Regions from separate parts of the Saccharopolyspora sp. NPDC049357 genome, predicted to be linked through region 2. Evidence: riboswitches for the same ligand, from Rfam matches in the RefSeq annotation. Region 2 holds a riboswitch; the other holds the start of a gene.
What was found. A riboswitch is a leader RNA that binds a small molecule or an ion and turns the genes downstream of it on or off. The one in region 2 is predicted to bind cobalamin.
Positions count from the first base shown of each region.

Region 1: another riboswitch for cobalamin. It lies ahead of AB0J91_RS26760 (CbtB-domain containing protein); the one in region 2 lies ahead of AB0J91_RS31040 (ribonucleoside-diphosphate reductase subunit alpha).

Region 1 covers NZ_JBFAQJ010000041.1:16,575-23,896, reverse strand. Annotated here, with positions in the region: gene AB0J91_RS26775 (PDR/VanB family oxidoreductase) at 1-297, shown strand, start outside; gene AB0J91_RS26770 (MFS transporter) at 335-1,669, shown strand; gene AB0J91_RS26765 (CbtA family protein) at 1,789-2,538, opposite strand; gene AB0J91_RS26760 (CbtB-domain containing protein) at 2,550-2,744, opposite strand; cobalamin riboswitch at 2,771-2,944, opposite strand; gene AB0J91_RS26755 (hypothetical protein) at 3,035-3,721, shown strand; gene chrA (chromate efflux transporter) at 3,734-5,158, opposite strand; gene AB0J91_RS26745 (chromate resistance protein ChrB domain-containing protein) at 5,201-5,632, opposite strand; gene AB0J91_RS26740 (Chromate resistance protein ChrB) at 5,629-6,132, opposite strand; gene AB0J91_RS26735 (2-dehydropantoate 2-reductase) at 6,267-7,298, opposite strand; gene AB0J91_RS26730 (LacI family DNA-binding transcriptional regulator) at 7,316-7,322, opposite strand, start outside.
Region 2 covers NZ_JBFAQJ010000060.1:21,989-29,310, forward strand. Annotated here, with positions in the region: gene metE (5-methyltetrahydropteroyltriglutamate--homocysteine S-methyltransferase) at 1-501, shown strand, start outside; gene AB0J91_RS31035 (ribonucleotide-diphosphate reductase subunit beta) at 635-1,693, opposite strand; gene AB0J91_RS31040 (ribonucleoside-diphosphate reductase subunit alpha) at 1,714-4,191, opposite strand; cobalamin riboswitch at 4,238-4,464, opposite strand; gene rox (rifampin monooxygenase) at 4,525-5,943, opposite strand; gene AB0J91_RS31050 (VOC family protein) at 6,091-6,477, opposite strand; gene AB0J91_RS31055 (sigma-70 family RNA polymerase sigma factor) at 6,556-7,322, shown strand, end outside.

The DNA.
Region 1 (7,322 bases), on a different contig from region 2:
TCCGAGGAGTTCGTGGTCCGCCTCCCCCAGCTCGACCGGGAGGTCGCCGTCGCACCCGACACGTCGATCCTGGACGCCCTGAACGCGGCCGGGGTGGACACGCTCTCGGACTGCCGCAAGGGCGAGTGCGGACTCTGCCTGGCCAAGATCGTCGGGGTCGAGGGCGCAATCGACCACCGCGACGTCTTCCTCAGCGAAGCGCAGAAGCAGCGCTGCACCAACCTGTGCCTCTGCGTCTCCCGCGCGGTGGCCGGCAACACCGGCGACCGCGCATCCGTCTCCCTCCACCTCACCTGATCCGGGCGCAACGGATCCCTCACCACTGGATACTTCCATGACTCTCACGGCACGCATCGGCGCGGCGCCCATGTCCGGCTACCAATGGCTGATCGTCGCGCTCTGCACCTTCATGAACTGCCTCGACGGCTTCGACGTCATGGCGGTCGCGTTCACCGGCCCCTCGGTCACCGAGGAGTTCGGTCTCAGCGGTTCCCAGTTCGGACTGCTGGTCTCGGTCGGCCTGATCGGAATGGCCCTGGGTTCGATGCTGCTCGCGCCCTTCGCCGACCTGATCGGGCGTCGCCCGCTGATCCTGATCAGCCTCGCCTTGGGCACGATCGGCATGTTCGGCGCCGCGATGGCCCCCTCGGTGCTGGTGATGGGCCTCTTCCGGCTCGTGACCGGCATCGGCGTGGGCGGCATCCTGGCCAGCACCAACGTGATCGCCAGCGAGTTCTCGAACACGAAGAACCGCGGGCTCGCCATCGGCATCTACACCGCCGGGTACGGCATCGGCGCGACCCTCGCGAGCCTAGTCGCGAAGACCACGGTCGGTGGTGACTGGCGGATCGTCTTCTACGCCGGCGGCTTCGGAACCCTGCTCGCCCTGATCGTCATCGCCGTGCTGCTGCCCGAGTCGATCGCCTTCCTCGAGCAGCGCCGTCCCCGCGGCGCCCTGGAGCGCATCAACCGAACCCTGGCGCGAATGGGGATGGACTCCACCAGCACGCACGACCTCGACCGGGCGAGCTCGGCTCGCAAGGACGCCGAGCAGGCCGGTTCGGGCTGGTTGAAGCAGCTGCTCGCCCCCACGATCCTGCTCTGGATCATCTTCATCACCATCATGTTCGGCTTCTACTTCGTGAACAGCTGGACCCCAACGCTTCTCGCCGAGGAGGGGCTTTCGAAGAGCGCTGCGGTCACCGCCGGGATGGCGATCTCGATCGGCGGCACCGTCGGCTCAGTGCTCTACGGCCTGGCCGCCCGGGTGCGCCCGCCGCGGGTCGTGCTGATCGGGTTCTCCCTGCTGTCGGCCGCGATGATGGTCGTGTTCATCCTGAGCACCTCGATCCTGTGGCTCGGGTTCGGGATCGGCGTCATCGTCGGCGCGCTGATCAACGGCTGCATCGCCGGTGCGTACACCGTCGGGCCACCGCTGTACCCGTCCAACCTCCGCAGCGTCGGCATGGGCTGGGCGCTGGGCATGGGCCGGATCGGCGCCATCCTCTCCCCGACCATCGCGGGGCTGCTCAAGGACGCGGGCGCCTCGGCGACCCAGCTCTACGTCGGCGCCGCCGCAGTCGTCGCGCTCTGCGCGGTCGCCCTGGTCGCAGTGCGCAAGCACGACCCGGAATCCACCCCGGCGGCCGAGGAACCGGCCACGGCCTGAGGAATCCTGACCTGGTCCGCCGCGAAGTTCGTGCCCCACACGAGATCGGGTGTGGGGCACGAACTTCGTCGCGTCGGCCGGGGGAAGCCGACGTCGCCCTCGACGTCGCCGCGGCAGATCTACCGCTGGGCGGCCAACGCCTCCGTTGCGGCTGCGCTGCGGCTGGACTCGTTGAGCAGGCCGAAGGAGAAGCCGAGCACCGCCCACATGCCCGCGAGCTCGGCGAGCGAGGCGAGCCGGAACTGCCACAACAACGCGGCGGGAACGTCGGCCGGTATCGGATCGGGGTTCGCCGGCCAGGCCCACAGCGCAACGCCGGCGAGCACCGCTGTCGCTGCCGCGGTGGCGGTGGTGGACCGGCTCGGGTTCCACCCGCGGGCCCGCAGGTAGCCGTGCAGGTGGTGGGCCGCGAGCACGATCAGGACGCCTGCGGCGATGAACGAGAAGTACGACAGCGTCCGGCCCGACACCGACTCGGTTTCACCGACGCCGGGCGGATTCGCCGGGTACTTCAACGCGGGCAGCAGCGACACCGCGAAGAATCCCACCGCGGTCAGCTGGAGGCTGCGCCCGAAGTCGGTGCGCGCGGTCATCCGATGACGGACGCTGGCGAACACGACCGCGAAGATCACGCCGATGGCCACCCCCACCAGGACGGCGGCGACCATGCCGCCGACCACCTGGACGGGCCGGGAGAACATCTCCTCGTGCGCGTGCTCACCCGAGGCGTGCGAGCGAGCTTCCTCGATCCCGAGCGATGCCTGCAGCGGGGCTTGCACCAGCAGCAACGAGAACAGCGCTGCGGTCAGACCGGCGAACGCTCCGGCGAGCAGACCGCGCCGGAGGACAGCGTTGAACGGCGAGCTCATCACGCCCCCGCTCAGTGGCACGGAACGCCGAGGGCGTGCCTGCCGTCGTGGGTGAACTCGTGCACGACATCGGCGGCCTGCGCGAGCAGGAGGCCGTTGTCCTGCAGCACGACGTACAAGGCCACCAGGGCGAACGCGGCGAGCGCCCAAGCCCAGGCAGGAACGTGGATCCGCGGTGCGGCAGCGGACAGAGCAGGAGCGGTCATGTCGAATCCTCTTTCCATCTCTCGTGGAACTCGGTGCGTGCCGCAGCCGGTCTCCTGGCTTCCGGATCGACGCTTCCCCTGGCCTTCCCAGTCACCTGCCGGTGTCCAGTGGCGCTGTCAGGGTCGCTCCCCGGTCACAGTGGCGAGGACCACGCCGGATTTCCACCGGCTTCCCGTGCACTGCGGCATCCGGAACGGTAGAGGGAGATCCGCGCGGGCACAACAGCCGATCAAGCGACGAACGTCACCGCGCGCCTTGCGCACGACCGTTGTTCAGGTGCAATGACTTCGTGGACGATTCGACCGCTCGCCTGCTGGACCGATGCACCCGATCCCTCGCTCGCGCACCCGAGCATCCCGGAAAGCTCGTGCCGTGGGCGGAGTTCTGCCGTCCGCTTTCAGGCCTGCTCTCCTGCAACGTGCGGGAATGGCAACGGCTGGGCGGTTTTCAACACCACCGGGCCGCAACCGTTCTCGTCGCCTTCCGCGCGTCCTGGCTCGCGTTGTGCGCGACGGTTCCTGAACGCCACCTGGGTTTGCCCATCCCCTCGCTGGCCACCGCACGAGCCGCGGTCGACGACCGGGGGATGCTGCGGGGCCTCGTCCTCGATCCCCAGAACACCGAACACGCCTGGTGGGCCACCGTTTCCGGTTTCCTCTCACCCCTCACCGAAGGACTGGCCTCCCTGGGCGGCCCACCACCCGACAGCGACCAGTACTGGGGCAACGCCGTCGGCTTGATCGGTGAAGTGCTCCGGCGCATGGCCATCGACGGAGCCGGCGGGAACGTCTTCGACACCGCCGTCGAACTGCGCAACGCCACCGGACGCGACGACCTGCTCGACCTCAGCAACACACCACGCGGTCTGCGCTCCCGGCGCCGAACCTGCTGCCAGCTGTGGCGCGCCAACGCCGGCTGCTGCACCGAGTGCGTGCTCCACAACGCACCCCGATCCAGGCGGACCCAACGCGGGTGAGCCTCGAACCGATCAGGAGACCGGGAGCCCGACGAGGGCGGCTGCGGCGCCGAGTCCAGCGCAGATCGCCAGCACCCTCAGCATCGGCCAGCGCAGGGCGAACACGAGCACGAGGGCGATCGCGGTGATGGCGGCTGCGACAGGCCGGATGCCGGCCAGATCGGGCAGGTTCAGCGACAGGGGCCCGAGCTGCTGGAGATGCGTGCTGGCGAACAGGGTGTGGCCCGCGAAGTACAGGGCGAGGTTGGCGATCACACCGACCACAGCGGCGGTGATCCCGGTCAGCGCGGCCGACAGCGCGTGGTTGTGGCGGAGGCGTTCGACGTGCGGGGCGCCCAGCAGGATGAACAGGAAGCACGGCACGAACGTCACCCACGTCGTCAGCAGCGCACCCAGCACGGCGGCGACCCACGGGTCGAGCGTCCCTGGATTGTTGTACGCGCCGAGGAAGGCGACGAACTGCACCACCATGATCAGCGGCCCCGGAGTCGTCTCGGCCAACGCCAGGCCGCGCACCATGTCCGAGGCCGACAGCCACCCGTAGACCTCCACGGCGCGCTGCGCGACGAAGGCCAGAACGGCGTAGGCGCCACCGAAGGTGACCAGTGCCGTTCCGGAGAAGAACACCCCCTGCGTGGTGAACACGCTGCCCGCACCGGTGAACAGGGCGACCGCTGCGACCGGCAGCCCCCAGGCGATCAGCCCGACCGCCAGGATCTGCAGCCCGCGGCGCAGCGAGGGCGTCTCGTGGTGCAAAGCGCCATCGGAGATCAACGGTGCCGTGCCGTCAGCGGCACCGTCGCTCTCGGCGCGGTTCATGATGTGCGGGGCGAACCGGGCCAGCAGCCAGCCGGTCAGACCGGCGGCGGCGATGACGATCGGGAAGGCGATGCCGAACACGGCGATGGCCACGAACGCCCCGACGGCCAGCGCGATGAGCGCGGGATGGCCCAGCGCCCGCCGACCCACTCGGACCACGGCCTGGGCGACGATGGCCACCACCGCCGGTGCCAGGCCGGCGAAGATCGCGGTGACCGCGGTCGTGTCACCGAAGGCCACGTAGATCGCCGACAACCCGAGCAACGCGACCACACCGGGAAGCACGAACAGGACCCCGGCGACCAGGCCACCGCGCAGACCGTTGAGCAACCATCCGATGTAGATGGCCAGCTGCTGAGCTTCTGGACCGGGCAGCAACATGCAGTAGTTCAGCGCGTGCAGGAACCGCCGCTGACCGATCCAGCGCTTCTGCTCCACCAAGGTCCGCTGCATCACCGCGATCTGCCCAGCAGGCCCACCGAAGGTCTGCAACGAGATCCCGAACCACGTGCGCACCGCCTGCCGGAACGGCACCAGGTCGGTGTCGGGCCGCGGCGCTCCCTCGGTCGCATCAGGGTTGGCGTGCTCGTTGCGGCCGTGGGCCGAGTCGTGCGTCATCGACGACCATTCCTCCAGTGGGGGCGTGAAAAGCCAGGTTTGTCAGGCAGGTTCGCGACCGAGAAGGGTCGCGCGGCGGTAGTACTCGTAGAGCCCGTCGAAGATCGGCCGCGTGTGGACCAGCACCTCTTCGTCGTCGCAGACCATCGACAAAGCCCGCAGCGCCACGTCGAAACCAGGTGCTTCGGGAGCGTCGTAGCGCTCGTCGTCGATATCGGCTTCGTGGATGATCTCGGCGATGCGCCACAGCACCGGATCGGTGATCTCGTAGCGGCGCAGGATGGTCTCGAAGCTGCAATCGCCGTGGTGGTGCGACAGTTCGACCCCGCGCATGTCGAACGGCGTCGCGTCCTCGGGCACGTCGGCCGGGTCGGCGACGAACACGAACTGCGCATCGGCGTCGACCGCGCGCCGGATCAACCAGGCGCAGGCGGCTCGATCGATGTGAATGTTCGCTCGCGTGGCCCACTTCATCGCGCCTCCCGATCCACTTCGGCCACTGGCCGCACCAAGGCGTCGACGGCCTGCCGGGCGTGGTCGCGCTCTTCGGGCGGGAAGTAGTCGCGTCGGGTCACCCGGCGCAGCTCGGCTCGCAGCCGCCGCGCGGCCGACGTCCGCCCGCCCTCGTCGAGACCAGCCGCCTGGCCGGCCTCGGCGATGATCGCCCGGTACTCCTCCGAACGTGCCGCGGCCATGCTGCCGGCCAGCTCCCGCTCCTGCGCCGAAGTCGCGGGCCGAGCCGTCCAGATGCCCGCCGTCCCACCGGCGTCGATGACCTCGTCAGCGAGCCACTCCAGGTGCTCCCGCGTGCGAGCATCTGCGGGCAACCCGACCACACCATCAGCGAGCTGAGCCACACCCAAGCGCTTGAGCTTGCGCCACACCGCGATCCGCCGCGTTGAGGGTTCCCGCGGCATGCGGTACGACAGCAGCACCCACTCCCCCGGCGAGCCCCCGGCACTGTCCAACGTCATGCAACCAGGGTTGCATTGCAACCACGGTTACAGCAAGACTCGTGGCGGGTGCGACCACTTCGTGGGACGGCCCGAGCGTCAGCGCGGTGGATCGTGGGTGTGGGGCGAGCTGGATCAGGGGCGTTGTCGGCTGTTCACCGGGCTCCGACGTCGCCGCTGACCCTGGCCAGGCGGCGGAATGCCTCGGGACCCGCTTGAAACGCGCCTGACTCGATCTCGTGGATGATCCGGGTCAGTTCCGCGTTGAGCGGTGCTTCACGCCCGATGCTCCGGGCCGCTTCGACGACGCCGCCGTTGATGACGTCGACCTCGGTCGGACGGGACCGCTGCAGGTCCTGGAGCATCGACGCCTTGGTGGGTCCTGCCCGGACCATGAGCCGATCGAGGGCGTCCTCGGCGGCCGCGCGGTCGGTGGCGTCGCGGGTGACCAGCTGATCGGCGGGGGTCGCGAACACCTCCCCCAGCGTCATGCCCAGGGCGCGGGCCGTGTCGTAGCCCTCGCGCCAGAGCTGCAGGCCCACCTCGCGCCCGACCGGGTCGGCCACCACGTCCCGGTACAGGCAGCCGCCCGCTGCGCCGAGGCCCGAGAAGGTGCTGTTGAGCAGGAGTTTCGTCCACACCTGGCTGGCGATGGTGGCGGTGCTCTTCGCTTCGGCGATGGCCGCGAGGATCTGTCGCAGCCTGGAGAGCCGTTCGGTGCTGCTGCCGTCGAGCTCGCCGACGACCGTGGGGGCGTCGGTGGTCTGCTGCAGGTGCCCGGGACCGAGGTTGGTCGCTCCCCACTCGATCAGACCGACGATCAACCGGTCCCGCCCGACCAGGGACTGCACGAGGTCGTGGACCAGGCCGTTGCCCAGCGCGACGTAGGTGTCCACCAGTCCGGCCTCGACCAGCGGTGTGACGGCAGGCCGCAGCGCGAGGGATTTCACGGTGAGAAGCGCGAAATCGAAGTGCCCTGCCAGTTCCGCCGGGTCCGAGACAGCCTGCAGGCGGCGGCGCGAGACCTGGCCGTCGACCTGCTCGAACAGCAGTCCCGGGTCGCGAAGCGAGGTGACGTGCCGGTGGTCGGCGTCGAGCACCGTGACGTCGTGGCCCGCGCTGGTCATCTGCGCGGCCGCGACCCCGCCGATCGCGCCGCCTCCGACGACGATGATGCGTTCTGGCATGTTCGCTCCTTCGAGGTTCAGGTG
Region 2 (7,322 bases):
GACCTGGAGGCGGCCGGGATCCGCGTGGTGCAGGTCGACGAGCCCGCGCTGCGCGAACTGCTGCCGCTGCGCGCCGAGCAGCGGCCGGCCTACCTGGAGTGGGCGGTGGAATCGTTCCGCCTGGCCACCTCCGGGATCGCCGAGGCGACCCAGATCCACACCCACCTGTGCTATTCGGAGTTCGGCGACGTCATCGACGCGATCGTGGCCCTCGACGCCGACGTGACCAGCATCGAGGCGGCCCGCTCCCGCATGGAGGTCCTCGCCGACCTCAACGAGGTCGGCTTCGACCGGGGCGTGGGGCCAGGTGTCTACGACATCCACTCACCCCGGGTGCCCGACGGGGAGGAGATGGGGGAGCTGCTGCGGGCCGCTCTCAAGGCAGTTCCGGCCGACCGGCTGTGGGTCAACCCGGACTGCGGTCTCAAGACCCGCGACTACCCGCAGGTGGAACCGGCGTTGCGCAACATGACCGAGGCGGCCCACCGCACCCGCCCCTGATCCAGCCGGGTCTCCGTCGCCGGCGGTCGCCGTTGTGACGGTGGTGCCGGCACCGGGCGGTTTTGGTCCGAACCTTCCACGATCGAAGTCCGCTTCGTCCGGTCAGTTCGGACCAAAACCGCCCCTCGGCGCTTCAGTCCCAGGTGAGCGCCGCGCCCGACTGGTACTCCGTGACCCTGGTCTCGAAGAAGTTCTTCTCCTTCTTCAGATCCATGGTCTCCGACATCCAGGGGAACGGGTTGTCGGTTTCCGGGAAGACCGGTTCCAGTCCGAGCTGTGCGCAGCGGCGGTTGGTGATGAACCGCATGTACTGCTCGCACACCTCGGAGTTCAGGCCGAGCATCCCGCGGGGCATGGTGTCCCGGCCGTAGGCGTTCTCCAGCTCGCACGCCTCGCGGAGCATCGTGCGCGCCTCCTGCTGGAACTCCGGGGTCCACAGGTGCGGGTTCTCCAGCTTGATCTGGTTGATGCAGTCGATGCCGAAGTTCAGGTGGATCGACTCGTCGCGCAGGATGTACTGGTACTGCTCGGCGATCCCGACCATCTTGTTCCGCCTGCCCAGCGACAGGATCTGCGCGAACCCGGTGTAGAACCACATGCCCTCGAAGATCACGTAGAACGCGATGAGGTCACGCAGGAACGCCTGATCGGCTTCCGGGGTGCCGGTCGCGAACTCCGGGTTCTCCAGGTTCTGGGTGTAGCGCAGCGCCCACGCGTCCTTGTCGGCGATCGACGGGATCTCCCGGTAGGCGTTGAACAACTCGCCCTCGTCGAGGCCGAGGCTCTCGCAGATGTACTGGAACGTGTGGGTGTGCACGGCCTCCTCGAACGCCTGCCGCAGCAGGTACTGCCGGCACTCCGGGTTGGTGAGGTGCCGGTAGACCGCGAGCACGATGTTGTTGGCCACCAACGACTCCGCGGTCGCGAAGAACCCGAGGTTGCGCTTGAGCATGGTGCGCTCGTCCTCGGTGAGCCCGTCGCGGGACTTCCACAGCGCGATGTCGGCCTGCATCGACACCTCGGTGGGCATCCAGTGGTTGTTGCAACCCGCGAGGTACTTGTCCCAGGCCCAGCCGTACTTCAGCGGCAGCAGCTGATTGACGTCCGCCCGGGAGTTGATCATCGCCTTCTCGGAGACGTCGACCCGCCCGCCGTCGCGGTCGATGGTGCCGAGTCCGGTGGTGGTGCTCATGAGCTCCTTCTCCTGGGGGATCACTGGCAGGCCTCGCAATCGGGGTCCTCGACCGAACAGGCGGCGGCGGGGACCGCGTTGAGCTTGCCGTCGGTACCGCGCAGCGTGGACTTCTCCACGTGGGTCGCGCTGGACGAGCGCAGGTAGTAGGTCGTCTTGAGGCCCTTGCGCCAGGCCAGCCGGTAGAGCTCGTCGAGCTTGCGCCCGCTGGGCGTGGCCAGGTACAGGTTCAGCGACTGCGCCTGGTCGATCCACTTCTGCCTGCGGGCCGCGGCCTCGACCAGCCAGTGCGGCTCGATCTCGAACGCGGTGGCGTAGCGGGCTTTGAGCTCGTCCGGGACGCGGTCGATCGGCCCGAGCGACCCGTCGTAGAACTTCAGGTCCGCCACCATCGCCTCGTCCCACAGCCCGGCCCGCTTGAGGTCGGCCACCAGGTGCGGGTTGACGACGGTGAAGTCGCCGGACATGTTCGACTTGACGAACAGGTTGCGGTACAGCGGCTCGATGGACTGGCCGACACCGCAGATGTTGGCGATGGTCGCGGTCGGCGCGATGGCCATCACGTTGGAGTTGCGCATCCCGTTGCCGCGAACCCGCTCCCGCAGCGAGGACCAGTCCAGCGTCGAGCTCCGGTTCAGATCCGCACTCCCGCGCGCTTCCTGAACGAACTCCTGGGAATCGATGGGCAGGATTCCCCGGCTCCACAGCGAGCCCTCGAACGAGGCGTAGCGCCCGCGCTCCTCGGCGAGTCGGCTGGACGCGTCGATGGCGTGGTAGCTGATCTCCTCCATGCTGCGGTCGGCGAACTCCACCGCGTCATCGGAGGACATCGGGATCCGCAGCTTCAGCAGGGCGTCGGAGAAGCCCATCAGCCCCAGCCCCACCGGCCGGTGCCGGCTGTTGGAGCGCTCGGCCTCGGGGATCGTGTAGAAGTTGATGTCGATGACGTTGTCCAGCATCCGCACGGCCGTGCGCACGGTCGCGGCGAGCCGGTCGCGGTCCAGGCCGTCGGCGGTGACGTGCCGGGCCAGGTTCACCGACCCCAGGTTGCACACCGCGACCTCGTCGGCGGCGGTGTTCAGGGTGATCTCGGTGCAGAGGTTCGACGAGTGCACCACACCGGTGTGCTGCTGCGGCGAGCGCAGGTTGCACGGGTCCTTGAAGGTGATCCACGGGTGCCCGGTCTCGAACAGCATGGTCAGCATCCGCCGCCACAGCTCCACCGCCCGGACCCGCCGGAACACGCGGATCTCGCCGCGATCGGCCGCGGCCTCGTAGGCCCGGTAGCGCTCGGCGAACGCCGAACCGTAGAGGTCGTGCAGGTCGGGCGTCTCGTCCGGGGAGAACAGCGTCCAGGACTCGTCGGCCTCGACGCGGCGCAGGAACTCGTCGGGCACCCAGTTCGCGGTGTTCATGTCGTGGGTGCGCCTGCGGTCGTCACCGGTGTTCTTGCGCAGGTCCAGGAACTCCTCGACATCGATGTGCCAGGTCTCCAGGTACGCGCACACCGCGCCCTTGCGCTTGCCGCCCTGGTTGACCGCGACCGCCGTGTCGTTGGCGATCTTCAGGAACGGGACCACGCCCTGGGACTCGCCGTTGGTGCCGTGGATGTGAGCGCCGATGCCGCGCACCGGGGTCCAGTCGTTGCCCAGCCCGCCGGAGTACTTGGCCAGCAGCGCGTTGTTCCGGTACGAGCTGAAGATCGACTGGAGGTCGTCGTCCACAGTGGTCAGGAAGCACGACGACAGCTGCGGGCGGGTGGTGCCGGAGTTGAACAGCGTCGGTGTGGAGCACATGAAGTCGAACGACGACAGCAGCCGGTAGAACTCGATGGCACGCGCATCGCGGTCGTCCTCGCGCAGCGCCAGGCCCATCGCCACCCGCATGAAGAACGCCTGCGGCAGCTCGAACCGGATGCCGTCGTGGTGCAGGAAGTACCGGTCGTAGAGCGTTTGCAGCCCCAGGAAGTCGAAGGCGAGATCGCGCTCGGCGTCCAGCGCCGCGCCCAGCCGGGACAGGTCGAAGCGGGCCAGCTCCGGGTCGAGCCGGCCCAGCTCGATGCCCCGCCGCACGTAGTCGGTGAAGTAGGACGCGTAGCGGTCGCGCATCTGCTCCTGGTCGGTCTGCTGCGGTGTACCAGCCAGGTGGCTCAGCGCTTCGCCGCGCAGCTTGTCCAGCAGCAGTCGAGCGGTGACCAGGGAGTAGTTCGGCTCGGACTCCACCAGCGTGCGCGCCGACATGATCAGCGCCTCGCCGAGTTCGGCGTCGCCGATGCCGGGGTAGACGTTGCGCTCGACCTCGGTGAGCACCGCCGACGGGTCCACGTCGGCGAGTCCCGCGCAGGACTGCTCGACCACAGTGGACACGCGGCCGCCGGTGAGCGGAATGGGTTCGGACAGTGCGGTGTCGGTCACCGGGACTCTCTCCTCGCGAGCTCGGAAGGCATGCCCGGAACCGGTGGCGACAGCACGCGAGGACGCGACGGAAGCGAAGACCATCGCATGTCCGCGTGGACCCTCCCGCGAGGTCCCGGACGGCGCGCACGGGCGTGCGCGCGCCGATGGCAGGTCTTCGGACTCACGGGCGTCCGGTCTCGGGGATTCGCAAGACCGGTCCTACTGGCCGTCGCTTCCCGGACGCGTGGCGTCCAGTGCGTGATGACGGCGGTCGTTCCCGTTCACCGCTGCGGGGCAGTCCCGGATTCGCACCGGGTTCCCTGTTGCCACACCGGACCCGCGCGGGCCCGGTGAACCACCAGCGAGCGACACTCTACATCTTGGGTCTGACTCTTCCACCAACACCAACATGGGCGTGTCGGAGGGAGAAATGAGTCACTTCCCGAACCACCTCGACAGGTGGGGGAGGAGGTCTCCCTGATCGTCCCCGACCCAGGCCACGTGACCGTCCGGGCGCAGCAGAACGGCGGGCGCGTCGAGATCCGCGCCGACGTCGACGACGTGATCGACCCGGTCGTCCCAGCCCTCGACCGAGAGCTCCCCGGTCCGGTCGAGCAGCAGTCCGCGTCCCGTTCGCGTCAGCTCGTAGAGGCGGCCTCGCTCCAGGTTGACATCGCGCATGCGCCTGCCGATCAGGTCGTGGTCCCCGCCGAAGTCGTAGCGCACGTCGAGCGCGATGATCTTCTCGGTCAGGTGCCGGTTGACCTCGTCGAAGTCCATCAGCTCCGACACCAGCCGCCGCACCGCCCGCGCGCCCGGCTCGGTGGACATCAGCTGCATCTGCGCGCGCGTGTTGTCCAGGACGGCGGCGGCCACCGGATGCCGTTCGTCCTGGTAGCTGTCGAGCAGGTCCGCCGGTGCCCACCCGGCGACCTCCGCGGCGAGCTTCCAACCGAGGTTGAACGCGTCCTGGAGACCGAGGTTCAGCCCCTGGCCCCCGACCGGAGGGTGGATGTGCGCGGCATCGCCTGCGAGCAGCACGCGGCCCGCGCGGTAGCGCTCGGCCTGCCGGGTCGCGTCGCCGATGCGGGCGAGGCGGCGAGGGGAGTGCGCGCCGAAGTCGGTGCCCGCGATCGCTTCGAGCCGGCCGGTGAGCTCCCCGAGCGTCGGCGGCGCCGAACGGTCCTCGGCCACACCGGCGGCCGGCACGACGACCCGGCACCACTCGCCGTCGAGAGGACCGACGCCGAAGCGCTTCTGGGTCTTGCGAACCTCGTTCGTCACGGCGGCCATGGTCTCCCGCGACGCGGTCATCTTCATCTCGCCGAGCAGCGTGTCCACCCTGGACGGCTCGCCGGGGAACCCGATGCCGCACAGCTTGCGCACGGTGCTGCGACCGCCGTCGCAGCCGACGAGGTAGCGCGCCCGCAACCGCGTGCCATCCGCGAGCTCGGCGGTCACCCCGTCCTCGTCCTGATCGAGTCCGACCAGGTCACAGCCCCGCCGGACCTCGACGTCGAGCTCGGCGGCCCGCTCGGCCAGCAGCCGTTCGGTCGTGGTCTGCGGGATGCCCAGCACGTAGCCGTGCGCGGTGTCCAAGCGCTCGGGCGCGGGCTTGGAGATGGCGGCGAAGAAACCGCCGAGCGGGTACTTCGTCCCCTCGGCCAGGAACCGCTCCAGCAGGCCCCGCTGGTCCAGGACCTCGATGCTGCGCACGTGCAGCCCCAACGCCCGCACGAAGTCCGTCGGCGCCGCGGCCTTGTCCAGCACGACCACGCCCACCCCGTGCAGCCGCAGCTCCGCCGCCAGCATCAGACCGGTCGGACCGGCACCGGCGACAACAACGTCGATCATCTCTCAACCCCCGGTCACACCGTGCGGCGAAGTCGGCATCTTCGCAGCTCACGGCTTCAGATCGGAGATTCTGCGGCATGCCAGGGGGCTTGCCGCAAGCCCCCTGGTGCGCTATACGTTGAGTACGGGGGAAACGACGCCGACGCGTCATCGGGCCTGGAACAGCTCCACCACGTTGCCCGAGGGGTCTCGCAGCAGGACCTGCTGACCGCCCGGACCGCTGATGACGTCATTGCGGAAATCAACACCTTCGGCGCGCAGCCGATCCACCTCGGCGGCGAGATCGTCGACCATGAGGTGGATCCGGTTCCACCCGCCGGGCCCGGGGATCGCGCCGTCCGGCATCGCCCGGCCCGCTGAGCTGGCCGGACCGCTCAGCAGAAGCCGGAGGTCACCCCTGATGACGTCGGCGAACGCCGGCGCGAAGTCGGTTCGGACGGTGAATCCCAGATGGCGCGCGTAGAACTCGACGGCCTTGTCGACGTCATCGACCATGTACCTGATGCTGACGAAATCACCGGCGTTGTCGGGCATGGCGTCCTCCCTCGTCGTCACATCCCGCGGATCGGTGGGTTCACAGTGATGAGCCCGGCCGGAGGGACGGTGTGACAGGTGGCGGAGGACGATCGGCTCGCTCAGCGGTTCGAGGAGCACCGAGGGCAGCTGCGCGCGGTGGCCTACCGGATGCTCGGGTCCGTGACCGACGCCGAGGACGCGGTGCAGAACGCCTGGCTGCGCCTCAGCCGAGCCGAGCCCGACGAGATAGCCAACCTCGGAGGCTGGCTGACCACCGTCGTCGCCCGCGAAGCGCTGCACCTGCTTCGGTCGCGTCGGCGTCGCCGCGAGGAGCTCGTCGACACCACCGCCACCCCGTTGCCGGACCCCGTGGTCTCCGCCCCGGAAGGGGAGGGGCCGGAGCAGCAGGCGCTGCTCGCCGACTCGGTCAGCCTCGCGCTGCTCGTGGTGCTGGAGTCGCTCAGCCCGGCCGAGCGGTTGGCCTTCGTGCTTCACGACATGTTCGACCTGCCCTTCGACGAGGTCGCGCGGCTGGTGGACCGAACCCCGGTGGCGGCCCGGCAGCTCGCGAGCCGCGCGCGGCGACGCGTCCGAGGCGCCGAGCCGCCCACCCCCGACCAGGACATCGGCAGGCAGCGCGAGGTGGTGGACGCGTTCTTCACCGCCGCGAACGCCGGGGACTTCGACGCGCTGGTGCGGTTGCTCGACCCCGACGTCGTCTTCCGCACCGACTACGGCGGCGAGCGGCCGCCCGCGGTGTACCGAGGGGCTGAGAAGATCGCCCGGCAGTCCCGCGCGAGTCGCGGTGCGGAGCTCCACCCGGTGCTCGTCAACGGCCTGCCCGGCGTGGTCGCCGCCCGGTC